DNA from 3 places in the Streptomyces sp. ADI95-16 genome. Region 1 is predicted to be linked to each of the others. Evidence: riboswitches for the same ligand, from Rfam matches in the RefSeq annotation. Region 1 holds a riboswitch; each other region holds the start of a gene.
The links. A riboswitch is a leader RNA that binds a small molecule or an ion and turns the genes downstream of it on or off. The one in region 1 is predicted to bind cobalamin.

Region 1 (3,198 bases):
CTCGCGGTCAACGTCATCGAATGCTGACGACGGCCGGCTGACCCGCTGACCTGCTCGGAGAGCCCCACCGCGGCCGCGCGCCCGGTGGGGCTCTTCGCCGTCCGCAGGGCCGCCGCGGCTCCGGTGGAACCGCCGGGGCGCCGGAGGTGTCCTTAGCGATGACATCGGTCCCCGTCTCTGGAGAAACAGGGGGCGTCATGAAGCACCTCCGCCGCCGACAGATCACCGCCCTGGCCACGGGCATGTTGCTCGCCGCCGGGATCTCGCTCGCCGCGCCGGCCTCGGCCGCCGCCGCGACCGGCTCCGCCCGCACGCAGACCCCGCTCGTCGTCAATGCCCGCTGGGGCGGGCACTGCACGTACGACCGGCTCGTCATCGACGTCAAGGGATACGTCCCCCAGGTCACCGTCACGCCCGTCACCCACCTCGTCTACGACGGGTCCGGCAAGCCCGTACCGCTCGCCGGGAAGTACTTCCTGGAGGTCCGCCTGCATCCCGCGGCGGGTCACGACGACGCCGGGCAGAACGTGTACCAAGGGCCCAAGCTCGTCAAGATCTACCTGCCCAAACTCAAGGGCATGGCCCTGACCGGCGACTACGAGGGGTACGTGACCTTCGGCGCCGCCTTCGACACCAAGCCCTCCTACACCTCCTCCGTCCTGCACGGGCCGGAGCGGTTCGTGCTGGACGTCGCGCACCCGAACGTGTGCTGAGCGTGCGGGGACCCGGCGCCGTGGCGGGCGCCGGGTCCCCGTTCTCCTCGCCCGCCTCCCCCGGCTAGCGGTGCTCGGGGTTCGGGAAGTCGAAGCGGCAGCCCGCGTCCCAGAGGGAGCGCTGGTTGCCGTGCGCCGGGATGCCGCCGCCCCGCTTGAGCAGCGCGGCCAGGTGCATGAGGTTCCAGGACATGAAGGCGGTGTTCCGGTTGGTGAAGTCGTTCTCGGGGCCGCCGGAGCCCGGGTCGAGGTACGAGGGACCGGGCCCGGCCTCGCCCATCCAGCCCGCGTCGGCCTGCGGGGGGATCGCGTAGCCGAGGTGCTGGAGGCTGTAGAGGATGTTCATGGCGCAGTGTTTGACGCCGTCCTCGTTGCCCGTGATGAGCGCGCCGCCGACCCGGCCGTAGAAGGCGTACTGGCCCTGGTCGTTGAGGATCGAGGAGCAGGCGTAGAGCCGCTCGATCACCCGCTTCATCACCGAGCTGTTGTCACCGAGCCAGACGGGCCCGCAGAGCACCAGGATGTCGGCGTCCATGATCTGGCTGTAGAGCACCGGCCACTGGTCGCTCTCCCAGCCGTGCTCGGTCATGTCGGGCCAGACACCGGTGGCGATGTCGTGGTCGACGGCACGGATGAGGGAGGTCCGGGCGCCCGCCGCCGCCATGACGGCGCGGCTCTTGTCGATCAGGCCCTCGGTGTTGCTGGTCTCGGGCGAGCGTTTGAGCGTGCAGTTCACGTAGACGGCGGTGAGGTCGCCGTAGTCGGGGGGCTGCGCGGTGTCGAAGGTCTGCGGGGTGTCGGCCACTCCCCCACCCTGCGAGCCTCCGAGGGCCCCCGCCACCGGACGGAGCCCATCCGGGCGGGGCGGGCTCGCGGACCTGCCGGCTCGCGGGCCCGCGGACGTGACCGGCGGACAGACCGGCGGATTCCGGCCATCCGACCGGCGTGATCGGCGCGGGTTGTTACCGGTCCGTGCGGCCGACTAGGGTCAGCTGGCCTTGGTGTTCGGGAAATCGGTGCGAAACCGGTGCGGCCCTCGCCACTGTGATCGGGAAGTCCGGCTCCACTCCGTAGGGAAGCCACTGGGCTCGCGCGGGAGACCGTACGACCCCGGGAAGGCGGAGCCGGGACAACAGCACCCGTGAGCCAGGAGACCGGCCGGGGCGCGTTGTCCATCCACGAGGTGCTGGAGAGGTCTCCCCACTCATGCATATAGCCGAGGGGTTTCTGCCCCCGCTGCACGCGGTCGCCTGGGGCGCCGCGTCCGCTCCCTTCGTCGTCCACGGCGTCCGCGCCCTCACCCGCGAGGTGAAGGCCAACCCGGAGAGCACGCTGCTGCTCGGCGCGTCCGGCGCGTTCACGTTCGTGCTCTCCGCGCTCAAGATCCCGTCGGTGACGGGCAGCTGCTCGCACCCCACCGGGACGGGGCTCGGCGCGATCCTGTTCCGGCCGCCGATCATGGCGGTGCTCGGCACGATCACCCTGCTGTTCCAGGCGCTGCTGCTGGCGCACGGCGGGCTCACCACGCTCGGCGCCAACGTGTTCTCCATGGCGATCGCCGGGCCCTGGGCCGGGTACGCCGTCTACCGGCTGCTGCGGAAGTTCGACGTCCCGCTGATGGTGACCGTGTTCTTCGGCGCCTTCTTCGCCGACCTGGTCACCTACTGCGTGACCTCGGTGCAGCTGGCGCTCGCCTTCCCGGACCCGGGGAGCGGGTTCCCCGGCGCGCTCGCCAAGTTCGGCGGCATCTTCGCGGTCACGCAGATCCCGCTGGCCGTGAGCGAGGGCCTGCTGACGGTGCTCGTGATGCGGCTGCTGATGCAGTCGAGCAAGTCGGACCTGGTCCGGCTCGGCGTCGCGAAGCTCACGGGCGGCGGCGCCGGCGCCCGTACCGGGAACCAGCAGGAGGCGGCGGTCTGATGAGCCGGAACGCGAAGATCAACACCCTGCTGCTGCTCCTGGTGGCGGCGCTGGCCGTGCTCCCGCTCGCGCTGGGGCTGGGCGAGGGCAAGGAGGAGCCGTTCGCGGGGGCCGACGCGCAGGCGGAGGCGGCCATCACCGAGCTCAAGCCGGACTACGAGCCCTGGTTCTCCCCGCTGTACGAGCCTCCGTCCGGGGAGGTGGAGTCCGCGCTGTTCGCGTTGCAGGCGGCGCTCGGCGCGGGCGTGCTCGCGTACTACTTCGGCGTGCGCAAGGGACGCCGCCAGGGCCTCGCGCAGGCGGAGCGGCAGCCCGCCCCGCAGGCCGCCGCCACCACCCCGGAGGCGTAGGCGGTGCTGCCGATCGACGTGGCGGCGCACGGCAGCCGCTGGCGCCGCCGCCACCCGCTCGAAAAGGGCCTGCTCGGGGTCGGTCTCACCGTCACGGCCGTGGCCCTGCCGCCGTGGCCCGGCGGGCCGCTGGTGGCCGGCGCCACCCTCGCCGTACTGCTCGGCCCCGCCGGGGTGCCCGGGCGCCGGCTGTGGCGGGCGTTCCGGATCCCGCT
Region 2 (3,198 bases), 250 kb from region 1:
ACACCGGCGATGGAGGCGATCGTCGCCGTCGGGGCGATGGCCAGCAGCAGCGAGTTGCGCATGCCGGACTCGGCGACCCGGGCGCGCAGCGCGTCCCAGCGCTCCGGCCAGTTCAGCTCGGTGTTGTAGTGGTCCGGGTGCAGGACGCCGCGGGCGGTGCGGGTCTGCTCCCAGGCCGGCAGCGGGCCGCTGCGCTCGGCGAGGTCGCAGGAGGCCTCGTACGCGGCCAGCATGATGCGCTCGGAGAGCTTGGTGGACAGCGCCTTCGCCTCGGGGGAGTCGAAGGGCAGCTTCAGCTTGAAGAAGACGTCCTGGAGGCCCATCGCGCCCAGACCCACCGGACGCCAGCGGGCGTTGGAACGCCCGGCCTGCTCGGTCGGGTAGAAGTTGATGTCCACCACGCGGTCGAGGAAGGTCACGGCGGTGCGGACGGTCTCGTCCAGCCGCTCCCAGTCGATCTCGCCGGTCTCCGTCAGGACGAACGCGCCCAGGTTGACCGAGCCGAGGTTGCAGACGGCGGTCTCGCCGTCGTTGGTGACCTCGATGATCTCGGTGCACAGGTTCGAGGAGTGGACGACGGTGCCCGGCTCGGCGGTCTGGTTCGCCGTGCGGTTGGAGGCGTCCTTGAAGGTCATCCAGCCCTGGCCGGTCTGCGCGAGGGTGCGCATCATCCGGCCGTACAGGTCGCGGGCGGGCATGGTCTTGCGGGCCAGGCCGTCCGCCTCGGCCTTGCGGTAGGCGGCGTCGAAGTCGTCGCCCCACAGGTCGACCAGCTCGGGCACGTCGGCCGGGGAGAACAGCGACCAGTCGGCGTCGGCGTTCACGCGGCGCATGAACTCGTCCGGCACCCAGTGCGCCAGGTTCAGGTTGTGGGTGCGGCGCTGGTCCTCACCGGTGTTGTCGCGGAGCTCCAGGAACTCCTCGATGTCCGCGTGCCAGGTCTCCAGGTAGACGGCGGCGGCACCCTTGCGGCGGCCGCCCTGGTTCACGGCGGCGACGGAGGCGTCGAGGGTCTTCAGGAACGGCACGATGCCGTTGGAGTGGCCGTTCGTACCCCGGATCAGCGAACCGCGGGCGCGGATGCGGGAGTACGACAGACCGATGCCACCGGCGTGCTTGGAGAGGCGGGCGACCTGGTGGTAGCGGTCGTAGATCGAGTCGAGCTCGTCCAGCGGGGAGTCCAGCAGGTAGCAGGAGGACATCTGCGGGTGCCGGGTGCCGGAGTTGAAGAGCGTGGGGGAGGACGGCAGGTAGTCCAGGCGGCTCATCAGCCGGTAGAGCGAGGCCACTTCCTCGACGGCCTGGACGCTCTCGTCCGCGGCGAGTCCGCAGGCCACGCGCAGCATGAAGTGCTGCGGGGTCTCGACGACCTGGCGGGTGATCGGGTGGCGCAGCAGGTAGCGGCTGTGCAGGGTGCGCAGGCCGAAGAAGCCGAAGCGGTCGTCCGCGCCCTCGGCGAGCGTGTGCTCGACCAGCGCGTCCAGGCGGGCCGCGTGGGTCTTGACGAACGCGGCGGTGCGGTCGGCGATCAGGCCCTCGCGGTGACCGACGGCGACGGAGGCGGAGAAGGAGGTGGCTCCCTGGCCGGCGGCCTCGTCGCGGACGGCGAGCGTCAGCAGCCGGGCGGCGAGCCGGGAGTACGCCGGGTCCTCGGAGATCAGACCGGCCGCGGCCTCGGTGGCGAGCGAACGCAGCTCGGCCTCGTCGGCGGCGGCGCTGCGGCCGCGCAGTGCGGCGGCGGCGACCCGGCCGGGGTCGGTGTCGGGAAGGTCGGCGGTCAGCTCGGTGAGGGTCCGCAGCAGCGCGGCCCCAGGTCCCCCGGTCTCGATTCCGGTGTCGGACGGGTCGGACTCGGCGCGCGGTGCGGAAGGCGCGATGGTCACGGGGGGAGCTCTCCCTCGCTCGGCTCCGGGGCACCTGCGGTGCGGGGCGCGAGCGGGCGCGCGCGGACAGGGACCTCGGAGGGCACACCGCGCGGCGTCCACCGGCCCAACCGCGGGGCCCGGACGTATCGGCACCCGGTTCGGTCGAGCCGGGCGCACTGTCGGCAGGTCATCGGACTTGCGGTGACACCAATGGGTGTACTTCATACCGTTGCGGGACAGTTCCGGATTCACACCGGATTCCCCTGCGACGACAGCGAGGATGAGCATACATGTGGGGGGCCGTTGATGCGCGACCCCCCACATCTTGTGTCGGCCTGCTACCGGTCCAGTACGCGCAGCTCCAACGCGTAGGTCAGCAGCGGCACCGTGGGGACTGGTGACCAGTCCCGTTCCGGGGTCCGTACGAAGCCCAGCCGCTCGTAGATCCGGTGCGCGGCGGGGCTCTGCGCCCGGGTGGAGAGCAGCAGACGGTTCACCCCTTCGATGGCCAGGGCGCGCTCGGCGCAGGCCCGCACCAGCGCCTCGCCGGCCCCCTTCCCGCGCCCCGCCCGGTCGACGGCCAGCATCCGGAACTCGGCCTCGCCGGGTCCGGCGACGTCGGCCATGCGGCTGCCCGGCGGGGCGAAGGTCACCCCGCCCAGCAGGACCCCGTCGAGCGTGGCGACGATCACCTCGCCCTCCCCGGCCCGCCCGGCGACGTCGCGCAGCACGCGCTCGTAGAAGTCGTCCTCGTTGTCGTCCAGGAGCCCGTCGTCGAGATAGGCCCGCGCGGTGATGTCACCCAGTTCCGCGTAGTCACTGGGCACGGCTGTTCTGATCACGATGTCCATGGGGAACGATTCTGCGGGACGGTCGTCGGTGCCCGGCGCTATCGTCGGATCAGACCGTCGAGGAAGCCGAGCGAGGCATGACCGTGATGACCGACAGGCCCCAGATGCTGACCGCGGACTTCGAGACTCTCGCGCGTATAGGCGCCCGGGAGGTCGAAGGGCTGCGACTTGAGTTCATCACCGGCAAGATGGGGGTCAAAGCGGTGCCGGACGGGGATCACGACCGAATCGTTGTCTGGCTCGCCCGCATGTGCATGCAGTACCGGCCTGAACAGTGGCTGCATGTCGAGCGCGGATTGATGGTCGAGGAGTACCGCTCGGGTCGCGCGCGTCCAGACGCGTTGATGGCCCCGGACGACGCGTTCGTCGGCCAGGGTGAGTGGGCTGATCCGACTCCGGTGTTGATGGTTGTCGAGGTCACCTCGTACGACTCCGACACCGACGGGCGCGACCGCAAAGAGAAGCCCCACGCGTACGCGGAG
Region 3 (3,198 bases), 660 kb from region 1:
GCGGGCGGCGCGGAGTTCGCCGGTCTGCGGGAACGAGCCGATGGTGGTGGTCGGCAGCGGCGGCAGGCCCAGGCGGGCCCGCTGGGCAATGGAGCGCTCCGCGTACGGGAGGGCGCGGCGGGTGTCGGCGCCGGTGACGGCGGCGGCCCGGGCGCGGACGGCCGGGTCGCGGGTGAGCGCGGACCCGGCGCGGCTCGCCAGCGCGGCCCGGTTCGCGGCCAGTTCGGCGGCGATGACCCCGGTGCCTCCGGCCAGGCCCCGGGCGAGGGTGGCGGTCTCGGCGGTCTTCTGCCGGGCGAAGGCCAGCCAGCGCGCCACCTGCGGGTCGAGGTCCCGTTCGGCGGCGACGTCGAGCGGGACGTGCAGCAGGGAGCAGGAGGGGGCCACGTCCACCTGTCCGGCGAGGCCGAGCAGGGTGCCGAGGGTGGTCAGGGACCGCTTGAGGTCGTTGACCCAGACGTTGCACCCGTCGACCACACCGGCGACGAGCCGCTTGCCGGGGATGCCGCCGGCGGCGGCGAGGTCTTCGAGGTTGCGGGCGGCGCGCCCGGTGAAGTCGAGGGCGAGGCCTTCGACGGGGGCGGCGGCGAGCACGGGCAGGGCCTCGCCGAGCCGGTCGAAGTACGAGGCGACGAGCAGCTGGGGCCGGTCGGTGAGGGCGCCCAGCTCTCGGTAGGCGCGGGCGGCCGCGTTGAGTTCGGCGGGGGTGCGGTCCTGGACCAGGGCGGGCTCGTCGAGCTGGACCCATTCGGCGCCGGCGGCCTTCAGTTCGGCGAGGACGCGGGCGTAGGCGGGCAGCAGCCGGTCGAGCAGGGTGAGCGGCTCGAAGCCGGGGGCGACGCCGGGGGCGGGCTTGGCGAGCAGCAGGTAGGTGATCGGCCCGACGAGTACGGGCCGGGCGGCGAGGCCGAGGGCGGCCGCCTCCCGGTACTGGGCGAGCTGCGCGCCGGGGTCGGCCGTGAAGGCGGTGCCGGGGCCCAGTTCGGGGACCAGGTAGTGGTAGTTGGTGTCGAACCACTTGGTCATCTCCAGCGGCGCCACGTCCTGGGTGCCGCGGGCCATCGCGAAGTAGCCGTCGAGCGGATCGGCCTCATGGGCGGCGCGGTGGCGGTCGGGGACGGCGCCCAGCATGACGCTGGTGTCGAGCACGTGGTCGTAGTACGAGAACTGGCCGGTCGGTACCTCGGTCAGGCCGGCGGCGGCCAGCTCCAGCCAGGCCTCGCGGCGCAGCCGGGCGGCGGTGTCGTGCAGCTCGGCGGCCTGGACGCGGCCCTTCCAGTACCCCTCGACGGCCTTCTTCAGCTCCCGCTGGGGGCCTTGTCGGGGGTAGCCGTGCACGGTCGCCCGTACGGCGGGCGCGGGTGTGGCGGGTGTGGCGGATGCGGTGGTCACAGAACTCTCCTTCGCGAGCGTGTCTGAGGACGGATCCCGGCGACGGGACACGGGCACGCGAACGCGAAGGGATGGCAGAGGTGCACGCCGACCCGCCCGAGAGGTCACCGGAATCTCCGCGCGCGGACGTGGGTCCGCACGGCGGGCAACGGGCAGGTCTTCGGACTCGCGAGCACGCCTGCCCCGACCTGTCGGTCGGGGACGGACACCTACTGGCCGTCGCTTCCCAGGCCCGTCCGGGCCCAGTGCGTATGACGGCGGTCGTTCTCGCTCACCGCTGCGGGGCAGTCCCGGATTCCCACCGGGTTCCCTCTTACGACGCTTCCCGCCTGGCGGACGGGGGCGAACCAGCTGCACGGCCCACCTTACGGGAGCCGAATGTCAGATCGGGGTCAGATGACCTGCCGATCTCGGGTGCTCGCGGGGCACCGCGCGGACGGGGTGACCGGCTGCTGAGGGCCGCTACGCCCCCGGCGGGCCGTGGTGGGAGGGGTAGGCGGTGGTCTCCGGGGCCGTGGGGAGGCGCCACTTGGACAGGACGCGCACCACCGTGCCGGGGCTGAGCAGGGTGTTCGGCGGGGCGGACAGGGACAGGACGCCGAAGAAGGGCGCGGAGATCCCCGGATCGGCGGTGGCCCCCGCCATCACCCGGGACATGTACTTCTGCAGGATCCGGGTGGCCCGGTCCGGCGGCGGCCCCTCGGTCCCCGGGTAGCGCTGGTCCTCGCTGGTGGCGATCTGCCAGGCCACCTCCGCCGCGGCGGCCGTCCGCCGCTGGAGCCGGCGGGCCGCGCCCGGGATCTCCGCCGGCCCCAGGTCACCGATCGCGGCGGCGAGGGCGTCCGCCGCGAGCGCGGCCACCGTCATCCCGTGCCCGTACACGGGGTTGAACCGGCACGCGGCGTCGCCGAGGACGATGAACCCGGCCGGCCAGCGCTCCATCCGCTCGTAGTGGCGCCACTCGTTCGCCGTCCCCCGGAACCCGGTCGCCGGGGAGAGGGGTTTCGCGTCGCGGATGGCGTCGTAGAGGGCGGGGCTGCGCAGCGTACGGGCGAAGTCGAGGAACTCCTCGTCCTTGGTGGGCGGGGCGTGCCCGCTGCCGTAGCCGAGCAGGGTCACCAGCCAGCGGTCACCGTCCAGCGGGACCAGCACGCCCCCGCGCGGGCTGTCCGGCCGGCCCTGGACATACACGCCGCGCCAGCGCCGCCCGGGGTCCTTCGGGGCCGCGAAGGAGCGGCTGGAGTAGGCGAGACGGGAGTCGCAGCGGGAGGCTTCGGGCACCTCGTACCCCAGGGCTGCCAACCAGTCGGAGGCCTTGGAGGTGCGGCCGGTGGCGTCGACCACGAGGCGCGCGGTCAGCGGCTCGCCCTCGCGCAGTCGCACGCCGGTCACCGAGCGGCCGTCGGCGCCGGCGACGAGCCCGGTGGCCGCGGAGCCGGCCCGCACCCGGATGCGCCCGTCCCGCAGCACCTCCTGGCGCACCGTCCAGTCGATGACCTCCCGGCCGGCGAGGAGGACTTCGGCGCCGGGGACGGCGCCGAACCAGCCGGCGGGGCTCAGCCAGAGGAAGTCCCGGGGCGATTCCAGCACCGCGGCCCCGGCCGCCACCAGCTTTCCGGTGATCCCCGGAAGCATCTGTTCCATCAGCTCCAGGCCGCGCGACCACAGCACGTGCACGTGCCGGGACTGCGGAACGCCGGGCCGGAACGCCGGCCCGGCCTCGGGCAGTTCGTCCCGCTCGACGAGGGTGACGCGGGCGAACTTCGTGGCGAGCGCCCGGGCGGCGAGCAGCCCGGCCAGGCCCGC

Region 2: another riboswitch for cobalamin. It lies ahead of EES41_RS24270 (ribonucleoside-diphosphate reductase subunit alpha); the one in region 1 lies ahead of EES41_RS25410 (energy-coupling factor ABC transporter permease).
Region 3: another riboswitch for cobalamin. It lies ahead of metE (5-methyltetrahydropteroyltriglutamate--homocysteine S-methyltransferase); the one in region 1 lies ahead of EES41_RS25410 (energy-coupling factor ABC transporter permease).

What each region holds. Positions count from the first base shown of each region.
Region 1 covers NZ_CP033581.1:5,650,420-5,653,617, reverse strand. The annotation lists gene EES41_RS25425 (L-serine ammonia-lyase) at 1-27, shown strand, start outside; gene EES41_RS25420 (hypothetical protein) at 198-713, shown strand; gene EES41_RS25415 (flavodoxin family protein) at 778-1,518, opposite strand; cobalamin riboswitch at 1,696-1,891, shown strand; gene EES41_RS25410 (energy-coupling factor ABC transporter permease) at 1,920-2,633, shown strand; gene EES41_RS25405 (energy-coupling factor ABC transporter substrate-binding protein) at 2,633-2,983, shown strand; gene cbiQ (cobalt ECF transporter T component CbiQ) at 2,987-3,198, shown strand, end outside.
Region 2 covers NZ_CP033581.1:5,401,123-5,404,320, forward strand. The annotation lists gene EES41_RS24270 (ribonucleoside-diphosphate reductase subunit alpha) at 1-1,877, opposite strand, end outside; cobalamin riboswitch at 2,029-2,170, opposite strand; gene EES41_RS24275 (GNAT family N-acetyltransferase) at 2,204-2,716, opposite strand; gene EES41_RS24280 (Uma2 family endonuclease) at 2,794-3,198, shown strand, end outside.
Region 3 covers NZ_CP033581.1:6,314,166-6,317,363, reverse strand. The annotation lists gene metE (5-methyltetrahydropteroyltriglutamate--homocysteine S-methyltransferase) at 1-1,392, opposite strand, end outside; cobalamin riboswitch at 1,547-1,708, opposite strand; gene EES41_RS28220 (NAD(P)/FAD-dependent oxidoreductase) at 1,855-3,198, opposite strand, start outside.